4 regions of the Dactylosporangium maewongense genome follow, and region 3 is predicted to be linked to each of the others. Evidence: riboswitches for the same ligand, from Rfam matches in the RefSeq annotation. Region 3 holds a riboswitch; each other region holds the start of a gene.
The links. A riboswitch is a leader RNA that binds a small molecule or an ion and turns the genes downstream of it on or off. The one in region 3 is predicted to bind cyclic di-AMP.

Region 1 (4,502 bases), on a different contig from region 3:
TCCCACCACGTCAGCCTGATGACGTTGCAGGCCGGCGGGGTGCGGATGCTGCTGGCCGGCGACCCCGCCCGCGAACGGGAACGCGACCTGCTGCACAGCGTCGAGCGGGCCGGCCGGGAGACGGTCGAGGAGCTGCGGATGCTGCTCGGCGTCCTGCGTGACGGGCGGGCGCCGGTCGGCCTCGACCAGCTGGACCGGCTCGCCGCGCCGCTGCGCGCCGCCGGCCTCGAGGTCAGGATCGGCACGACCGGCACGCCGCGCCCGGTGCCGCCGGCGCTCGGGCTGGCCGCCTACCGCGTGGTCCAGGAGGCGCTGACCAACACGCTCAAGCACGCCCGGGCCGCGACGGTGGAGGTGACGATCGGCTTCCCGCCGCCCGCGCTGACCGTCGAGGTCAGCGACGACGGGTCGGCCACGGTCGCCGGCACGGGGCACGGGCTCGCCGGGATGCGGGAGCGGGCCGCCCTGCACGGCGGCACCCTCCACGCGGGGCCCCGGCCCGGCGGTGGCTACACCGTCGCGGCCACGTTCCCGCTCGGCGGCGCCGCGGCGGTCCCGCCCGCCACCGGCTCCTGAGCCCACTCGGCGTCGGTCATCCGCAGCATCCGTACGCCGATCACACCCGAGCCCGCGATGTAGAGCAGGCTGCCGGCGATCATGGCGATCGGGTAGACGGGGCCGGCCAGCATCCCGGCCAGCATCGCCGGCGGTGCCCACCAGGGGACGCGCCGGTCGTACGCGAGCGCCAACCCCAGCAGGAGCACCCCGAGCAGCCCGAGGAAGCCCGGCACCTGGAACCCCCACTGTGCCCCGCCGGCGGCGAAGGCGGCGTCGGCGAGGCGGTCGCCCGCCGCGGTGCCGAGGTCCGCCTCGAGCCGGGCGTAGAAGAAGTCGCCGAGCATCAGCGCGGAGAAGTTGACGACGCCCAGCAGCGCGACGAGCCCGGCGATGTGCCCGAAGAGCACGGCGCGCCGGCGGACCAGGTGGATCATGCCGATGATGCCGGGCACGAGCAGGACCCAGCTCCAGTGCAGCAGCGCGGCGCTCACCGAGACCTGACCGGGGTGGCGGCCGTATGCGCCGTCCGCGGCGTCGCCGGCGCGCAGCGCGGGGTCGGTGAGCAGGCCCGCCACGTACACCAGCGGGGCGGCGACCAGGCAGCCCCCGGCGACGAGGCGGCGGAGTTTGTGTGGCATAGCGACCTTTCAGGCGATTTTGTGTGGCTCGACGGGATGTCGAGCCGGAACCGTAAGCCGGCCGCCGCCGTGCCGTCGTCAGCCGCGGCGCTGACCCGGGTCCGCGTGGCGGCGGACCGCGCCCGCAATTGCTTAGGATCGGAGGCGTTGCGTCGATGTGAGGGCTGCAGGGTCGGCCGGATCGGGGTAGGCGAGCCGTGGATCGAGATCGGGACATGGCGATGGCCGCCATCCGTTCCGTCTACCGGATCACGGGGCGGATCAACACCGGCAGCACCGTCGTCGAGACGCTGAACCGGATCGCCGACGCCGTCGTCGAGCACGTCGGGTTCGGCGCCGCCGTGGTCAACTACCTGCATCCGGAGGGTGTGTACGAGGCGGTCGCCATCGCCGGGTCCGAGGAGGCGCGGGCGGAGCTGCTCGGCGTCCGGTACCCGGCGGCGGAGTTCGACGCGCACCTCGCCGCCGCCGACGAGTGGGGGCAGCTGCGGTTCCTGCCGCACGAGCGGCACAACGACGGCATCCAGTCCTGGATCCCCGCCGCCCCCGACGGCGCGGACGGCATCCCGGAGGAGGAGCGCTGGCACCCCCTCGACGCCCTGTTCGCGCCGCTGTGCGCGCCCGACGGCTCGCTCGTCGGCGTGCTCAGCGTCGACCTGCCCGCCGACGGCAGGCGGCCCGGCGCGTTCCAGCGCGAGCTGCTGGAGATGCTCGCCGCGCAGGCCGGCATCGCGATCAACAACGCCAACCTGGTCGAGGCGCTGCGCCGGGAGCGGCAGCACCTGGAGGCGAGCGAGGCCGCGTTCCGGCTCGCGTTCAACGGCGCCGGCACCGGCATGTGCATGATCGGCCTGGCGGGAGCCGACATGACCCGCCTCGTCCGGGTCAACCCCGCGCTGTGCGAGCTGCTCGGGCGGGACGAGGACGTGCTCGTCTCGATGCGCTTCGGCGACTTCATCCACCCTGACGACTTCGAGCGCAGCCGGGAGGTGTTCGCCGGCGGCGCCGGCACGATCCGCGACTACGAGGTGCGCTGCGTCCGCGGCGACGGCGAGACGATCTGGATCTCCGCGACGATGTCGGTGGTCGCCGGGTCGCCCGCGTTCGCGATCACGCAGGTGCAGGACATCACCAGCCGCAAGGCCACCGAGGCCGACCTGGTGCGCAGGGCCTCCCGCGACCCGCTGACCGGCCTGGCCAACCGCGAGGCCGTCGCCGAACCCCTCGCGGCCGCGATCCGGCGGGCCCGCACCGAGCAGGTGATCAGCGCGCTGTTCTTCTGCGATCTCGACGACTTCAAAATCGTCAACGACACCCTCGGCCACGAGGCCGGCGACGCGGTCCTCGTCGCCGTCGCGCAGCGCCTCCAGTCGCTGGTGCGGCCCACCGACACCGTCGCGCGCCTCGGCGGCGACGAGTTCGTCGTCCTCATGGGCAACGTCGCCGCCGGCGACCTCGGCGTGCTGGTCGACCGCCTCGAACGCGCCGTCTGCGCACCCGTCACGCACCAGGGGCAGATCATGCGGGTCAGGGTCAGCGTCGGCGTGGCCGTGATCGATGACACGGTCGAGGACGCGGGCGCCGCGCTGCGGGCCGCCGACCGCGCGATGTACCTGGTCAAGGGCGGTCGTCACGCCGGTGAGGTGACCAGACGGGTGACGGCGTTCGGTGAGCGTCCGGGTGCTCAGGGTGGATTGCCGTTGCTGCGGTTGGCCCGGCCCGAGACGGCCCAGTAGGGTCGTTGAGTCCGCTCCGGTCGACCTGCACCGCATCGGTGCTGCCGGGCGGGCGCCGTCGAGTCGCGATCTTCGCGAGCCGGGGACCCATGCGCGTCCTCTGGGGTGTATCCGCGGCCTGGCCGCGGTAGGGCGAAACTTCCCGCCCGAACCCGTCAGCTAACCCGGTAGGCGGCACCGGAAGGAGTCTGCGTCGATGCCGGCCGCCCGCGCGCCCTCGTAACACCTCACCACTGGTTCCCCCCTTCCAGCATGCCGTCCTCAGGCGGCGTGCCGATGCCGCATGTCTTCTGCCTGCCAACGAAGGAAAACATCAGTAGTGAAGCCCATATTGAAGGTGTTGCCACGCCAGTTCCACCCGCGACATCGCCGACTGGTGCCCGTGCTCGGCGCCAGGGCCGGCACCGTCTCGGTCGCCGTCCTGTCCGCCACGCTGCTGGGCACCCTGCCGGCTGACTCGCCGGCGTCGATGTTCACCGGCCCCGCGTATGCCGAGTCCGCGGCCGCCTGGTCCTGGCCGTCGCCGTCGTCCCTGTCCGCTTCGGGGCCGTCGTCCGCGCCCTCCGCCGACGCGGCGCCGGCGCCCGCGACGGGGCCCCTGGCCGTCGCGGTGCCCGCCGCGCCCGTGCCGCCGGCGCCGCCGGTCGTCAAGCCCGTCGCCGGCCTCGACCAGCGGCAGATGGACAACGCCGCGATCATCGTCAAGCAGGGCCGGGCGCAGGGCATGCCCGACCGGGCCCTGGTCGTGGCGATCGCGACGGCGATGCAGGAGAGCGACCTGTACAACGTCGCCAGCTCCGCCGTGCCCGCGTCCCTCGGGCTGCCGCACGACGGCACCTCGACCGACCACGACTCGGTCGGGCTCTTCCAGCAGCGGGCCAGCCAGGGCTGGGGCACCGTCGCCGAGCTGATGAACCCCGCCCACTCCGCGATGCTCTTCTACAACGCCCTCAACCGGGTCGAGGGCTGGCAGCGGATGAGCGTGACCGCCGCGGCCCAGGCGGTGCAGCGGTCGGCGTTCCCCGGCGCGTACCAGAAGCACGCCACCCGCGCGGAGCAGGTGGTCGCCGCCCTCTCCTGACGCTCACCCGCACCCGGCCGGCGCGCCTTCTCGGGTCGCGCCGGTCAGGCGCCGGGTTCATGGGCCGCCGGTCAGGCGCGGGTTTGTGGATCGCCGGCGGGGGTGTTGGTCAGGCCGGGTGGCGGGTCGCCCAGCGGGCCAGGGCGACGAGCTCGGCGACCGCGGCCGGCTCGGGGATCGCCAGGTCGAGGGCGACCAGGGCCTGCGCGAGGAGGTCGTCGGCCTGCTGGGCGCACCAGGAGCGGGCGCCGGAGCGTTCGACGACCTTCGCGGCGCGCTCCAGGTCGGCCTCGCTGAGGCGGGTCTCGCGGTGCAGCAGGTCGGCCAGCTCGTCGGCGCCCGCGGCGAGGGCGGCGGCGACCGGCAGCGAGCGGCGGCGGCCGCGCAGGTCGGCGAACGCCGGGCGGCCCGTCACGGCCGGGTCGCCCCAGATGCCCTGCAGGTCCTCGGCGAACCGGACGGCCAGCCCGAGCCGCACCCCGAACAGCC
Region 2 (4,502 bases), on a different contig from region 3:
CGGAGTTCGTCGCCGAGCACCCCGACAGCGTCGCGGCCGTCGCGATCCGGCACCTCTCGCCGACCCAGGCCGTCCTCGCCGGCGGCTTCCCGACCCCGGTCGGCAGCACCCGCCGCCTGCCCTCTTCCGCGGACGCCGCCCAGCGCTGGCTGCGCGCCCCCGACGGCGCCGGCCTGTGGCGCCTGCTGCGCGACACGGAGCTGCTGTAGTTAGTAGCCATGGCTACTATTGCCATGTACAGTTTCTGGCATGAGTCCTACACCCGGGTTCCTGGTCTGGCGGCTGTCCATGAAGTGGAAGGTCGCCGTGGACCGGGCGCTGGCGCCGCTGGGGCTCACGCACGCGCAGTATTCGCTGCTGGCCACCCTGTATGGCCTGCAGCACGACCCGCGCAGCGCCGAGCTGCCCAGCCAGCGGCGGCTCGCCGACCACACCGGCCTCGAGGCGCTGTACGTCTCGAAGCTCGCCCGGACCCTGGAGTCGGCCGGCCTGCTCGACCGGCTCCCCGACCCCGCGGACACGCGCGCCGTGCAGCTGCGGCTCACCGACCGCGGCCGCTCGGTCAGCGCCGAGGCCGTCGGCATCGTCCGTGAGCTCATGGCGGAGCTGCTCGCGCCGCTGCCCGCCGATCGCCAGGCCGCGTTCGTCGCGGACCTGCAAGCCCTCCTTCTGGAAAGAGGTCCGTCATGACCACCCTCAACGGGCGCATCCTCGGCCAGGCCGAGCGCGCCACCCGCGCCGTCCTCGACCGCCTGCTCGCCCGCTCCGGCACCACCTTTGAGCAGTGGGTCGCCGTCAACCTCACCGCCGCCGGCCCGCTGACCCGCGACGAGCTGCTCGCGCAGATGTCGGCCGGCCTCCGGACCGACCCCGCCGGCCACGTCGACGCGGCGTTCGCGGCCGGCCTGCTGACCGGCGACGTCGCCCTCACCGACCTGGGCCGTTCGCGATACGAGGAGATCAGCGCCGGGATCAACGCCATCACCGGGCAGATTTATGGTGATTTATCGCCAGAAGACCTCGACACGGCCGGTCGGGTCCTGCTGCAGGTCACCGCCCGCGCGAACGCCGCACTCGCGGCGGCCTAGAACTCCGGCATGACCATCCACAGGTGGCCGTCGGGGTCGGCGAAGGTCCCGGCGTAGCCCCACGGCTGGTCGGCGGGCTCGGTGACGACCCGCCCGCCGGCGGCCCGGGCACGCTCGATCACGGCTCGCACGTCATCGCGCCCGGGCACCGGCCGGTGCAGCACGCACTCGCTGGTGCCGGCCGGCGCGACGGCGTGCTCGCCGATCGCCCAGGCGAAGCCGTCGGCGGGCACCAGCATCAGGGCGACGCCGTCCGCGAGTTCGAACCGCAGCGGCTCCGGCAGCCCGTCCCCGCTCGGCAGCCCGTCCCCGCTCGGCTGGCCGTCCCCGCTCGGCTGGCCGTCCCCGCCTGGCTGGCCGTCCCCGCCCGCCGGCTGGATCGGCCCGGTTTCGAGGACGGCGCGGTAGAAGTCGTGGGAGGCCACGCGGTCGGCGACCGGCAGCGCGATGGTGAAGGTCATGCAAGGTTTACGTCAGGACGCGCCGGAACTCATCGCCGCGGCGCGCGGGGCGCCGACCTTCGCGATGATGTCGGCCAGGACCTGCTCGGACTCGTCGTGCGGGACCTGACAGGTGCCGGCCGCGAGGTGGCCGCCGCCGCCGTACTGCAGCATCACCGAGCCGATGTCGGTCGGTGACGTGCGGTCGAGGATCGACTTGCCCACCGCGAAGACGGTGTTGAGCTTCTGCTTGCCCCAGATCACGTGGATGGAGACCCGGGCCTCGGGGAACAGCGCGTACACCATGAACCGGTTGCCGGCGTAGATCACCTCCTCGTCCCGGAGGTCCACGACGACCACGTCGCCCTCCAGGTGGCTCACCCGCCGCAGCTGGTCGACGAAGAGCTCCTGCTGCTCGCAGAACAGCTCCGCGCGCTCCGCCACGTCCGGCAGCGCCAGGATCTCCTCGACGTCCTGGTGGTCGATGCACGCGTCGATGAGCTGCATCATCAGCTGGTAGTTGGAGATCCGGAACTGCCGGAACCGGCCCAGTCCCGTGCGGCTGTCCATGAGGAAGTTCATCAGCGTCCAGCCGACCGGCTGCAGGATGTCGGTGATGTCGTACTGGGCGGAGTCCGCCTTGTCGACCGCTTCCATCAGCTCGTCGGACACGTTCGGGAACCGCGCGGCGCCGCCGAAGTGGTCGTAGATGACGCGGGCCGCCGACGGGGCCTCCGCGTCGATGATGTGGTTGGTCCGGTCGTCCATGTTGTCGCCCGCGTTGCGCAGGGTCTCCGAGTGGTGGTGGTCGAAGACGAGGTGGGCGCCGGGCGCGTAGGGCAGGTTCGTCAGGATGTCGTCGGGTCCGATATCGACCGTGCCGTCCTGGACGTCTTTGGGGTGCACGAACGTGATGTCGCCGATGAGGTCCAGGTGACGCAGCAGGACGGCGCACACCAGGCCGTCGAAGTCGCTGCGCGTCACGAGTCGGTGCTTCACTTCGGATCCCCTCACCCTGCGTCGGCCGGTCGACAGTTGCCCTATCGGCCGGCCGTACGCAGACGTGAGGTCTTGGCGGTGCTTACAGGAGCGAGAGGTGCACGTGGTTGGTGTGGTCGCTGGAGGGGTCCCCGCCCACGCCGCTGTAATGGTGCCAGCCGACCGCGGGTGTCCACACCTGTTTGAACCAGATGACGTACATGACGCCGAGCCGGTCCGCGTTCTTCACGAAGTACGTCGCCAGGTTGGCCCCGTAGACCTTGTCCTCACCGGCGGCGACGCCACCGAAGCCCGACTTGGCCTGCACCGAGAAGTCGCACGCGCGGCCCTTCGGGTGCTCGTACGGCCCGCTCGGCCGGTAGCAGGACACGAACCGCTTGAAGCCCGCCGCCTGCGCCTGCTGCATCGCGTGCAGCGTGCGCATCGTGATGCAGCCGCTGGTGGTCGGGTCGTTCTGCTTGCACGACTCCGAGGACCAGCCGCCGCTGGCGTTGCGCGGCGACGGCTGCGCGAGCGGCAGGTTGGCCGACACGAAGCCGTTGCTCGGCCCGCCCGCCTGGGCCAGGCCCTTCTCGGCTTCCTTCTTCTTCGCGGCCATGACGGCGACCTGCTCCTGCTGGAGCTTGACCTCGCCCTCGAGCGCCGTCTTCTGCGCCGCCTGGTCCCGCTTCAGCTGGTTGAGCTCGCGCAGCAGGTTGTCGTTGTGGTGGGCGATCTCGTCGATCGAGCCGGCCCGCTCCGCGAAGCCGGTGGGGCTCCCCGAGTCCATCAGCGCCACGAACGTGGTGAGCGGCCCCGTCCGGTACGCGGCGACGGCGATCGCCGACACCTGCTCGGTGACCCTGGCGAGGTTGGCCTCGGTCTGGGCGAGCTTGGCGGTCAGGTCCGCCTGGTTCTTCACCGAGGCGTCGTACTTGTCCTTGGCCTCGATCCACGCGCGGGTGCTCTCGTCGAGGACCTGGGCGAGGGACGCGTTGGATCCCTCGTCGCCCGTGTCGTCTCCCGGCTCGGCGGCGGCCGGAGTGGCGGCCATCCCAAAAAGGACGGCGGCCGTCATCAGGACGGCGATGATCCGCCGACCGGGATGTCGTGATGACATCTGGCTCGTTGTTCCTTCCGTCGGCCGCCGACCGGGTTAGCTGACGGGTTCGGGACGGAACGACCCCTACCGCGGTTGCCCGCGGATTCACCCCACTGTGCGGTTGGGTCCCCGATTCGCCGGTGTCGAGCCGGCGATTGGGCGGCAGTCGCGCCCGGCGCCGCGGGGGGCGGCGCCATGTCGGACGGGACCGACGGCCAGCCTACCCAGGGCGATCAGACCGCGCAGCGTACTGCCTGTCCGCCGCTGTGACGCACCTCTCGAAACCGCGCCGTCCAAGCAGGTCGCCTAAGCTTGCCGAAAGAATCTCGCGTGACGGAAATCACTCAACTGGCCTCACCCTGCCGGCAACGTTCTCGCCCGGGCGATTGTTTTACGCCACCCCGCGGTCACCCCGTGTCACCCCGAGTCACCTCGGAAAGGTGAGGTTAGCGGAACCGTAAAGATTCTTCATAAATCGATGTGATTGCTCCTGTACCGCGGTGGTGGCTGGTCGGATGGGGGCTCAGCGTCGATCTGAACGGAAGTGATCTGGTGTCCAGAGTGCGCCTGTGGGCGGGGCTCGCCGCGACCGCCGTCGTCGGTGGCGTCGTCGCCGTCTTCAACATGCTGCCGGCGTCGGCGGCCACCTGTGCGCCGGCGTGGCAGGCGTCGGCCGTGTACACCGGGGGTGCCACGGTGTCGCGGAACGGGCACAACTTCCTCGCCAAGTGGTGGACGCAGAACGAGGCGCCGCCCGGGAACACCGGCGTGTGGCAGGACCAGGGGTCGTGCGGCGGGAGCACGCCGCAGCCGCCGACGCAGACCGGGTCCGCGGGCGGGTGCAGCTTCCCGGCGTGGGTGCAGGGTCGCAACTACGTGACCGGTGACATCGTG
Region 3 (4,502 bases):
GTCGACGGCAGGGGCGTCCTGCGCGCGCTGGTCTCCAACGGCAGGGGCAACGCCCAGCAGGGCGCCTCGACGCTGACGATGCAGTACGTGCGCAACGTGCTGAAGAACGACCCGACCCTGTCGCCGCAGCAGCGGGTCGACTCGCTCGCCGACACGCCCGCCCGCAAGGTGCGCGAGATGCGCTACGCGACGAAGCTGGAACAGCACCTGAGCAAGCAGGACATCCTCCAGGGCTACCTGAACATCGCCTACTTCGGTGCCGGCGCCTACGGCATCTACGCCGCCAGCCAGACGTACTTCGGCAAGTCGGCCCTGGAGCTGACGCTGCCCGAGGCGGCGCTGCTCGCCGGGCTGCTGCAGTCCCCCGACGGCGACAACCCGATCAGCGGCGACCGCGACGCGGCCCTGCGGCGCCGCGCCTACACGCTCGACTCGATGGCGAAGATGAAGATGATCAGCGCCGCGGACGCCACCGCGGCGAAGGGCCAGGAGCTGAAGATCAACGAGCGCGACCTGCCCAACAACTGCGTGTCCGTCCCGCGGGAGCACAACGACTGGGGCTTCTTCTGCGACTACTTCCGCCAGTGGTGGGGCAGCCAGCCCGAGTTCGGCGCCACCCGCGCCGACCGCGACGAGGCGCTGCGCACCGGCGGCTACACCGTGGTCACCTCGCTTGACCCGGGCATCCAGGCGGCCACGCTCAACCAGTCCCTGAGCGTCTACGGCTACGGCAGCGCGCGGTCGATGCCGACGGCCGTCGTCACCCCCGGCACCGGCCGGGTCCTGGCGATGGCCGTCAACCGCCACTACAGCCTGGAACCCAACCCGCCCCAGCATCCACTGTTCCCGAACACCGTCAACCAGCTCATCGCGGGCGGTGGTGGCGTCGCCGGATATCAGGCGGGTTCGACGTTCAAGATGTTCACCATGCTCGCCGCGCTCGACGCGGGCATGCCGTTGAGCACCAACTTCAACTCACCGGGCCGGATAGCGACCGTGTGGCCGGCCAGCGGCCCGGGCAGCTGCGGGGGCAAGTGGTGCCCGGGGAACGACTCCCCGAGCTGGATGAACGGGAACCGGACGATGTGGAACGGCTTCGGCCGTTCGGTCAACACCTACTTCGTCTGGCTCGAACAGCAGATCGGCGCGCGCCGCGTGGTCGAGATGGCGCAGCGGCTCGGCATCACGTTCCGCTCCGCCGAGGACGCGGCGATGGCGGCCAAGGCGGACCAGTGGGGAGCGTTCACCCTCGGCGTCGCCTCGACCACACCGCTCGACCTCGCCAACGCCTACGCGGCGGTCGCCGCCGGCGGCCTGTACTGCCAGCCGCTGCCGGTGCTGTCGATCACCGACTCCAACGGCAAACCGGTCGACGCCGCCGCCCCGAAGTGCCGGCAGGCGGTCAGCGCCGACGTGGCGGCCGCCGCGACCGACGCGGCACGGTGCCCGGTCAGCCGGTCCTCGGCGTACGGCAAGTGCGACGGCGGCACGGCGGAGAACGTGTCCGGCATCCTGGGCGGCCGCCCGGTCGCGGGCAAGACCGGCAGCTCCGAGTACAACTCGACCGAGACGTTCGTCGGCTTCACCCCGCAGATCGCGGCGGCCGGCATCGCGGTGAACGTGGACAACCCGAACGACCACGTGGGCAGCGGCGTCTCCGGCTCGGTCAACGCCGCCGTCGCGCAGACCATGGCGAGCGCGCTGCGCGGCCAGCCGGCCCAGGCGTTCCGGCCACCCAGCCGGGTACGCGCACTGGGCCGCTGACCGCGAGCCGCTGACGGCCGTGTCAGGCGGAGTATCCGCGCAGGGCGGTCCAGTGCGCGAGCTTGGCCGTCGTCAGCGTGTAGTACCCGACGCCCAGGGCGTCCGCGGGGTCGGCGATCTTCACCGTCTTGCCGCCGTCGAGGTACCCCACCACCGTGAGGTAGTGGCCGCCCGGGTACGAGTGCGAGTTGCCCTTGTCGTCCACGGTGGAGCCGGCGATGTTGGCGACCACGGCGTAGCCGTTGGTGATCGCGTTGACGACGTCGGCCTGCATCTGGTCGATCTCCGCCTGGGTGGCCGACTGACCGGGGATGAAGTGCGACTTGTAGAAGGAGGTCTTCGTGTACTCGTTGAGCGACCGGGTGGTGTCGTCGGCGGAGTTGGTGCCGTTGACGGTCGTGTGCAGGCTCTGGGCGACCTCGGACTGGGACGGGTACATCGACCGCGCGGTCAGCGCGATCCGGGTCGCCGCCGGGCCGCAGTAGTAGAAGTTCTCCTGCCAGGCGAACCGGTACGCGAGCTCCTTCTCCGCCGGGGCCGCCGGTTTGGTGGGGCTGGCCGAGGCGGCGGGCGGGGCGGGCTTGGACGTCGCGGTACCGGCGGGGGCCTTCGACGGGGCGGAGGCGGCGTCGGGCGCCGCCTGGGTCCGCTGCCGGTCACGCCCGGCCGGACCGGCGCCGGTTCCGGACGGATCCGCGGACGTCACCGACTGCGCGTCGGCCACCGGTGCGGGGGTCGAGGCGTGCACGGCCACGCCGACGGCCGCCGTCACCCCGAGGACCGCCGCGGCGGCCGCGATCGGCAGCACGCGGAAGCGCGACGGGGCGGGGCTCTGGTTCTGGTGCCTGGGTTTGTACAGGTAACTCACGGGTACCTCGACAGACATGCTCGATGACGGCTGCTGTTGCCGGTGCCGGACGTGATCCGGGCAGGGGGGTGCCACGCCGGCCGAGGGCCGGTGCGGTGACGGTCGGCGACTACCGGGCCGGGCCGAGGGTCGAGGTGCCCGAGGTGCTGCGGCACGGGCGATGCCGGGTCAGTGGCTGCACGGAGTGCTCCTTCCGGTGCCGCCTACCGGGTTAGCTGACGGGTTCGGGCGGGAGGATCGCCCTACCGCGAGGCGCTGGCCCCGCGGATTCACCCCGGTGGTGCTCGGTTCCCCGGCTCGCGCGGACGCGACTCAGCGGATCCGCCGCGGTGTCATCCGAGGTGGGTGACGTCGGGCCGGGCGGATGCGAGGACCATATCGGGGGCGCGGGAGGACCCCCGGAACCCCCACGCTGGTCGGCTACCTTGCGTGACGACGGCGTGGCGAACGGCCGGGTGCACGGGCCATCAGCCCGCCGGTCGGCTGCGCCGTGCCCCGGTGCACCTCGCCGACCGCGCCCCGGCCCCGTGCGGCCCGCCCAGTGTCCGGTCGGCAGGTTCGCATGCCCGGCATCACCCCGGATCCGGGGCCTCCCTAGGCTCGCCGGATGCTTCCGGGCGCCGACGATGACCAGCAGCTCAACGGTGCGACCGCACGCGGTCCCCGACACCTGCGCCGCTCCCGGCGGGGGCGGCACGCGACCCGATTCCGGCTGCGTGCACCCGTGCCGGCCGAGATCCGCCGCTACGCCGTGGGCGCCGTCGCGGTCGTGGCGATCGGCCTGTCCGCGACGCTGTCGGCGTCGGCCGGACCCGCCGCCGTGCCGGCGGACAGTGCGGCGTTCGCCGTCGACGCCGAACGCTCGGCGGCCGGCGGGCAGGCCTCACGCAGCCGCACCCGGAAACCCGCCGACAGCGCGAACAAGGCCACGCCGGCACCGACGAAGGCCGCCCCGGCACCGGCGAAGACCACCCCGGCACCCGCCGGCACGCCACCGGCGTCGACGGCGGCGCCGTCGCCGACCGTGCACGCGCCCGTCGGCGGGCTGACCCAGGCCGAGATGAACAACGCCGTCGCGATCATCGACGTCGCCCGGCAGCTGAACCTGCCGCGGCGCGCGGCCGTCGTGGGGATCGCCACCGCCCTGCAGGAGAGCCACCTGCGAAACCTCGCGAACCCGAACGTGCCGCAGTCGCTGCAGCGCCCCAACGAGGGCGTGGGGTACGACTACGACTCGGTCGGCCTCTTCCAGCAGCGGCCGAGCTGGGGTTCGGTCGACCAGCTGATGAACCCGCACGAGTCCGCCCGCAGGTTCTACGCGGCGCTCGCCCAGATCCCGGGCTGGGAGCAGCAGGCCGTCACCATCGCCGCGCAGATGGTGCAGCGGTCGGCGTTCCCGGACGCCTACGCGAAGTGGGAGGGGCTCGCACAACAGATCGTGGACGCCGTCATGTAGGAATTCCACCGCGCGGGCCCAGGTCCCTCGCATTGTCACTCGTATTGCCGCCCCGGCCTCGCCCCGATGCGCACGACGATGCCCCCATGTCCATGCACAGGCAGAACACATGAGGGGGCCCAGCCGGACCGCGGCGGCGCTGGTCGCGCTCGCGGTGGGAGCGCAGTTGGGCCTGTCGGCGTGTACCAGTTCGACGAAGAAGCCCACGGCGGCGAAGTCGACCGCTCCGCCGCCGGCGGTCGGGCTGGCCGTCAGCCCGGCGGCGGGCGAGTCGGGGGTGGCGATCAGCACCGAGATCGGCACGAAGGTCAACGACGGGAAGATCACCGAGGTCGTCCTGACCGACGCGGCGGGCCAGCGGGTCGCCGGCGAGTTCCGCGAAGACGGTACGTCGTGGGTGCCCGCCACCGCGCT
Region 4 (4,502 bases), on a different contig from region 3:
GCTGTTCGGGGCGTGGATGATCTGGTTGTTGCCGATGTAGATGCCCACGTGCCCGAGGCCGTTGTAGAACACCAGGTCGCCGGGGGCGAGCTGGCTGCGGGAGATGTGGCGGACCTTCGACCACTGCTGCGCGGCGTTGTGCGGCAGCGTCACGCCGGCCGCCTTCCACGCCATCATGGTCAGGCCCGAGCAGTCGAACGTGTTCGGTCCGGCCGCGCCCCACACGTACTTCTTGCCGAGCTGCGCCCAGGCGTAGTTGACGGCCTTGCCGGCGTTGCCGGACACGGCCGGCGGCTTGGCCGGGGTCGTCGCCGGGGGCGGGGTGGTGGTCTTGACCTTCGCCGCCGCGGCGGCCGCCTCGGCCTTGGCCTGCAGCGCGTCGAGGCGGGCGATGTCACCCTCGATCTTCTTGCGGCGGGTCTCCAGCTCCGTCTTCTGCTGGCTCTGCGCGGCGAGGGTCTCGTCCAGGCGCCGCTGCTCGGTGTCGAGCGCGCCCTTCGCCGCCGTGTACGCCGCCAGGTCCCGCTGCTGGCTGTGCGAGATCTGCTGGAGGGTGCCGACGCGGGCGGTGAGCGTGTCGGTCGACGTCGCCCCCAGCATCAGCGACAGGGTGCCGAGGTCGCCCCCGGTCTTGTACGCGTTGACCGCGAGCGCCGAGGCGTTGTCCTGCGCCGTCGCCATGGTCGCCTGCAGCGGCGCCATGTCGGCCCGGAGCTTCGTGATCGCCGCCTGGGTGGTCTCCAGGTCGCCGTTGACCTTGTTGTACAGCTCGACGACGTGCTCGACCTCTTGGTTGCCCTTGTCGATCTGGGCCTGGAGCTCCTGCGGCGTCGGGTCCGCCTGCGCGGCGCAGGCCGGGGCGATCATTGCCGCCACCGCCAGCGCGACGACCGAGGCGCGGAGCGTCGTACGTCCGTTGAACACGGCACAGTCCTTCTTCGCTGACCGCCTACCGGGTTAGCTGACGGATTCGGGCGAGAAGAAGGCGCGCCCTACCGCGCCCCGGTGTGGCGGGCGCGGATTCACCCCATGGGGAAGCCCCGATTGGTTCCCCGGCTCACCGGCCGCACGCATCGTGCCCGCGCGACCGACAACTCGGCGGTGGCTGCCCGGCCACCCCGGCGGGGCGGGCGATGTCCGGCAGGCCGGCCCAAACGTAACGCCGGACCACACTGCCGGCGCTCGATCTAAGCCACACTTAACGTAGACACAAGACTGACCTGCCCGGCTCGTCACCGGTGGCGGTCGGTGGAGCGGGCCATGACGGCCAGGCCGGCGACGGCCAGCAGGGCGAGGGCGGCCGGGATGAGGAACACCCGCGGGAGCCCGATGGCGGCGGCGCCGGTGCCGCCGGCCGCACCGCCGAGGGCGGAGGCGAGCGCGGTGGAGCTCATGAAGATCGCGGACGCGGTGGCGACGGCGGTCGGCAGGAGCCGCTGGGCGACGATGATGCCGAGCGTGGCGAAGACGCCCCACACGCCGCCCATGAGGATCTGCCCGGCGAACAGACCGGCGGCGTTGCCGGTGACGGCGAAGCAGACGTTGGCGGCCACGCCGAACCCGGCGCCGAGGACCATCAGCTCCATCATGCCGGTCCGGCGGGCCACGACCACGGCGACGGGCATCAGCACGATCTCGACCAGCGGCTGGATGCCGATGACCGCGCCGCTGAGGCCGGCCGGGAAGTGCAGCTGGTCGTTCATGTACAGCGGGAGGTACGCGTACTTGACGGGCTCGCCGGCGTACACGAGGACGTAGAGGCCGGTGAACGCCAGCAGCGGCAGCATCGCCCGCAGGCCGGGGCCGCGGTGGCCGGCCCCCGGCGCGTCGCCGGGTCCGGCCGGTGCCGCCGGTGCTGTCCGGAGCGCGCCGAGCGGCACGATCTGGGCGAGCGTGCAGACCGCCGTGGCGACCAGCATGGTGCGCAGCGACGTCTGCGCCGCCAGGAACGACCCGGCCACCGGGCCGACGACCCAGCCGCCGGTCAGGGCCATCCGCACGACGGCGACCACCCCGTCGTTGTTCGGGCCGGGGTGCGCCTTGAGCTCGTCGTGGACGGCGGCGAAGAGCTGCGACGTCGCGGCGCCGCCGAACCCGCCGACGACGGCGCTGATGACGTAGGGCATCCACAGCTCGGTCGAGTACGCGATGCCGATCCAGCCCACGAACCCGGCGGCGGCGCAGACGCGGAACAGCCCGAGACGGCGCCCGGTGCGGTCGGACCGCCGGCCGACCAGGAATCCGGCCACGGGCGCGGCCAGGTTCGTCAGGTAGAACAGCCCCGCCGCGGTGAGCGAGGCGTGCAGGTCGTTGACCAGGAACGTCGCGATCTGCGGGGCGGCGGCCGAGAAGCCGAGCGCCGACAGGAACACCGCGAGCGTGGCGCCCCGGTAGAGCGGCGACGCGAGGGTCAGCCGCAGCGCCGACGCGTGCGCCGTGGGCTTGTCGAGCGCCGGATCCGCCGGCTCGACCTGCTCGGGAAGGACCATGTCTGCGTGCCTCCGCTCCGCGCTGCGGGGCAGCGGCTCGGCGTGATTCTTCCAATGGAAGAATCTGGGGTCAAGCGGCTCCGGGCCCGTCCGCCGGCGACGAGGGGAGCAGCCGCTCGAGCAGGGCCAGCGCGCGCCGTACGTCCACCGCCTCGGGATCGAGGAGCCACTGCAGCTGCAGCCCGTCGGACGCCGCGATGACCAGCGACGCCGCGTCGTCGGGATCGATGTCCGCGGCGATCGCGCCGGCGCGCTGGCCGGTGCGGACCCGCTCGGCGAGGTGCGAGCGCAGCAGCCGGAAACGGTCCCGCACGAACTCGTGGGTGAGCGGGTGCTGCCCCGCCTGCAGGGCGTCCGTGGTCAGCGTGGCGTAGAGCTCGACCAGGCCAGGGATCGTGCGGTTGCGCTCGGCGCTGCGCTCCATCAGCCGGACCGCCGACACCCCGTCCTGCGGCGCGTCGCCGTGTTCGACCTGCTCGTGCGCCCGGTACACCTCGACCAGCAGCTCGTCGCGCGACGAGAAGTAGTACCGCAGCGCCGCGTGCGAGACCCCGATCGCCGCACCGATCGCGCGCAACGACGCGTCCACGCCCCGCTCCGCGAACAGCGCGATGGCCTGGGACAGGATCTCCGCCCGCCGCACCGCGGCCTTGCGGTAGGAGCGTCCCTCTGTGCCGTCGTTGCCCATGCGCGCATCGTACGGAGCGCCACCCGCCCCCGGCGGCGCCGCGCACGGGCTAGGCTGCCGCCATGTCCCGGCTGAGCAGGTTCTGCGCGGTCTCCACGGAGCTGGCCCTGCTCAGCGACGCCAGGCTCGCCAAGCTCGTCGACAACGCCCAGGCGCTCGGCGTCGGCGTCGGCGGCGCCTCGGCCCTGGTGGACGTCGCCGGCACGCCGGTCTTCGCGAAGCGGCTCGCGCTGACCGACCTGGAGCGGCTCCCGCGGCACGTGCGTTCGACGGCGAACCTGTTCGACCTGCCGACGTCCTGCCACTACAGCGTCGTCGCGCACGGCGGCGGCGGCTTCGGCGCGTGGCGGGAGCTCGCGGCGAACACCATGACGACGAGCTGGGTGCTGGACGGCAGGACCGAGGCGTTCCCGCTGCTCTACCACTGGCGCGTGCTGCCGGGCGCGCCGCCGCCCGCCGAGGAGCACCAGGACATCGACCGGGCCGTCGCGTACTGGGACGGTTCGACGGCGGTGCGGCGGCGCCTGGAGGCGCTCGCGGCGGCGTCGGCGAGCGTGGTGCTGTTCCTCGAGTACGTCCCGCAGCGCCTGGACGCGTGGCTGCGCGAGCATCCGGACGCCGTCGGCACGGTGGAGCGCCGCCTGAAGACCGCCGTCGCCTTCATGAACGCCAACGGGCTGCTGCACTTCGACGCGCACTTCGGCAACATCCTGACCGACGGCGACCGGCTCTACCTGACGGATCTCGGGCTGGCCACGTCGCCCCGGTTCGAGCTGACCGCGCAGGAGCGGGCGTTCGTCGTACACCACCGGGAACACGACGCGAAATACGCCGTGCGGGAGCTGCTCAACTGGATCGTCGCCAACGTCGCCGGGATCACCGGGCCCGCCGAGCGCCACGCCTACCTGCGCCGGTGCGCGGCGGGAGCGGCACCCGGCGGGCTCCCCGCACCGCACGCGGAGATCGTCGCGCGGCACGCTCCGGTCGCCGCGGCCATGAACGACTTCTTCTGGCAGGTGTACGGCGTGACCCGCACCCCACCGTTCCCGGAGTGACCCGCCGAGCGGCACCGGCGCTGTATCGGTACCTTCAAGAACATGTATGCCGGCGCAGCGAGCATGAGGCCGCGGGAGGCGCGTGCCCTGCTGGCGCGGGCGGGCGAGATGCAGGGCGACGCCGAGACGGTCACCGGGACCGTGGCGGCGGCGCGGCAGGAGGTCGTCGCGGCGTACGAGGTGGCGCGCGAGCCACAGGTGTGGGACGCGATCGGCAAGATGTCGATCGAGACGGTCAAGGACACCGTGGACGGCCGGGCGCGGCTCGAC

Region 1: another riboswitch for cyclic di-AMP. It lies ahead of ABD332_RS48490 (hypothetical protein); the one in region 3 lies ahead of ABD332_RS20725 (C39 family peptidase).
Region 2: another riboswitch for cyclic di-AMP. It lies ahead of ABD332_RS07785 (coiled-coil domain-containing protein); the one in region 3 lies ahead of ABD332_RS20725 (C39 family peptidase).
Region 4: another riboswitch for cyclic di-AMP. It lies ahead of ABD332_RS36865 (C40 family peptidase); the one in region 3 lies ahead of ABD332_RS20725 (C39 family peptidase).

The regions. Positions count from the first base shown of each region.
Region 1 covers NZ_BAAAQD010000030.1:10,444-14,945, reverse strand. Annotated here, with positions in the region: gene ABD332_RS48505 (sensor histidine kinase) at 1-576, shown strand, start outside; gene ABD332_RS48500 (hypothetical protein) at 510-1,196, opposite strand; gene ABD332_RS48495 (diguanylate cyclase domain-containing protein) at 1,418-2,932, shown strand; cyclic di-AMP (ydaO/yuaA leader) riboswitch at 2,979-3,121, shown strand; gene ABD332_RS48490 (hypothetical protein) at 3,309-4,013, shown strand; gene ABD332_RS48485 (polyprenyl synthetase family protein) at 4,123-4,502, opposite strand, start outside.
Region 2 covers NZ_BAAAQD010000002.1:184,634-189,135, forward strand. Annotated here, with positions in the region: gene ABD332_RS07760 (App1 family protein phosphatidate phosphatase) at 1-209, shown strand, start outside; gene ABD332_RS07765 (MarR family winged helix-turn-helix transcriptional regulator) at 250-690, shown strand; gene ABD332_RS07770 (hypothetical protein) at 687-1,088, shown strand; gene ABD332_RS07775 (VOC family protein) at 1,085-1,549, opposite strand; gene ABD332_RS07780 (exopolyphosphatase) at 1,562-2,527, opposite strand; gene ABD332_RS07785 (coiled-coil domain-containing protein) at 2,610-3,560, opposite strand; cyclic di-AMP (ydaO/yuaA leader) riboswitch at 3,636-3,772, opposite strand; gene ABD332_RS07790 (glycoside hydrolase family 19 protein) at 4,161-4,502, shown strand, end outside.
Region 3 covers NZ_BAAAQD010000007.1:429,627-434,128, reverse strand. Annotated here, with positions in the region: gene ABD332_RS20730 (transglycosylase domain-containing protein) at 1-1,764, shown strand, start outside; gene ABD332_RS20725 (C39 family peptidase) at 1,787-2,632, opposite strand; cyclic di-AMP (ydaO/yuaA leader) riboswitch at 2,818-2,960, opposite strand; gene ABD332_RS20720 (hypothetical protein) at 3,240-4,088, shown strand; gene ABD332_RS20715 (L,D-transpeptidase) at 4,198-4,502, shown strand, end outside.
Region 4 covers NZ_BAAAQD010000017.1:170,395-174,896, forward strand. Annotated here, with positions in the region: gene ABD332_RS36865 (C40 family peptidase) at 1-924, opposite strand, end outside; cyclic di-AMP (ydaO/yuaA leader) riboswitch at 932-1,111, opposite strand; gene ABD332_RS36870 (MFS transporter) at 1,233-2,489, opposite strand; gene ABD332_RS36875 (TetR/AcrR family transcriptional regulator) at 2,560-3,177, opposite strand; gene ABD332_RS36880 (protein kinase family protein) at 3,240-4,232, shown strand; gene ABD332_RS36885 (SNF2-related protein) at 4,296-4,502, shown strand, end outside.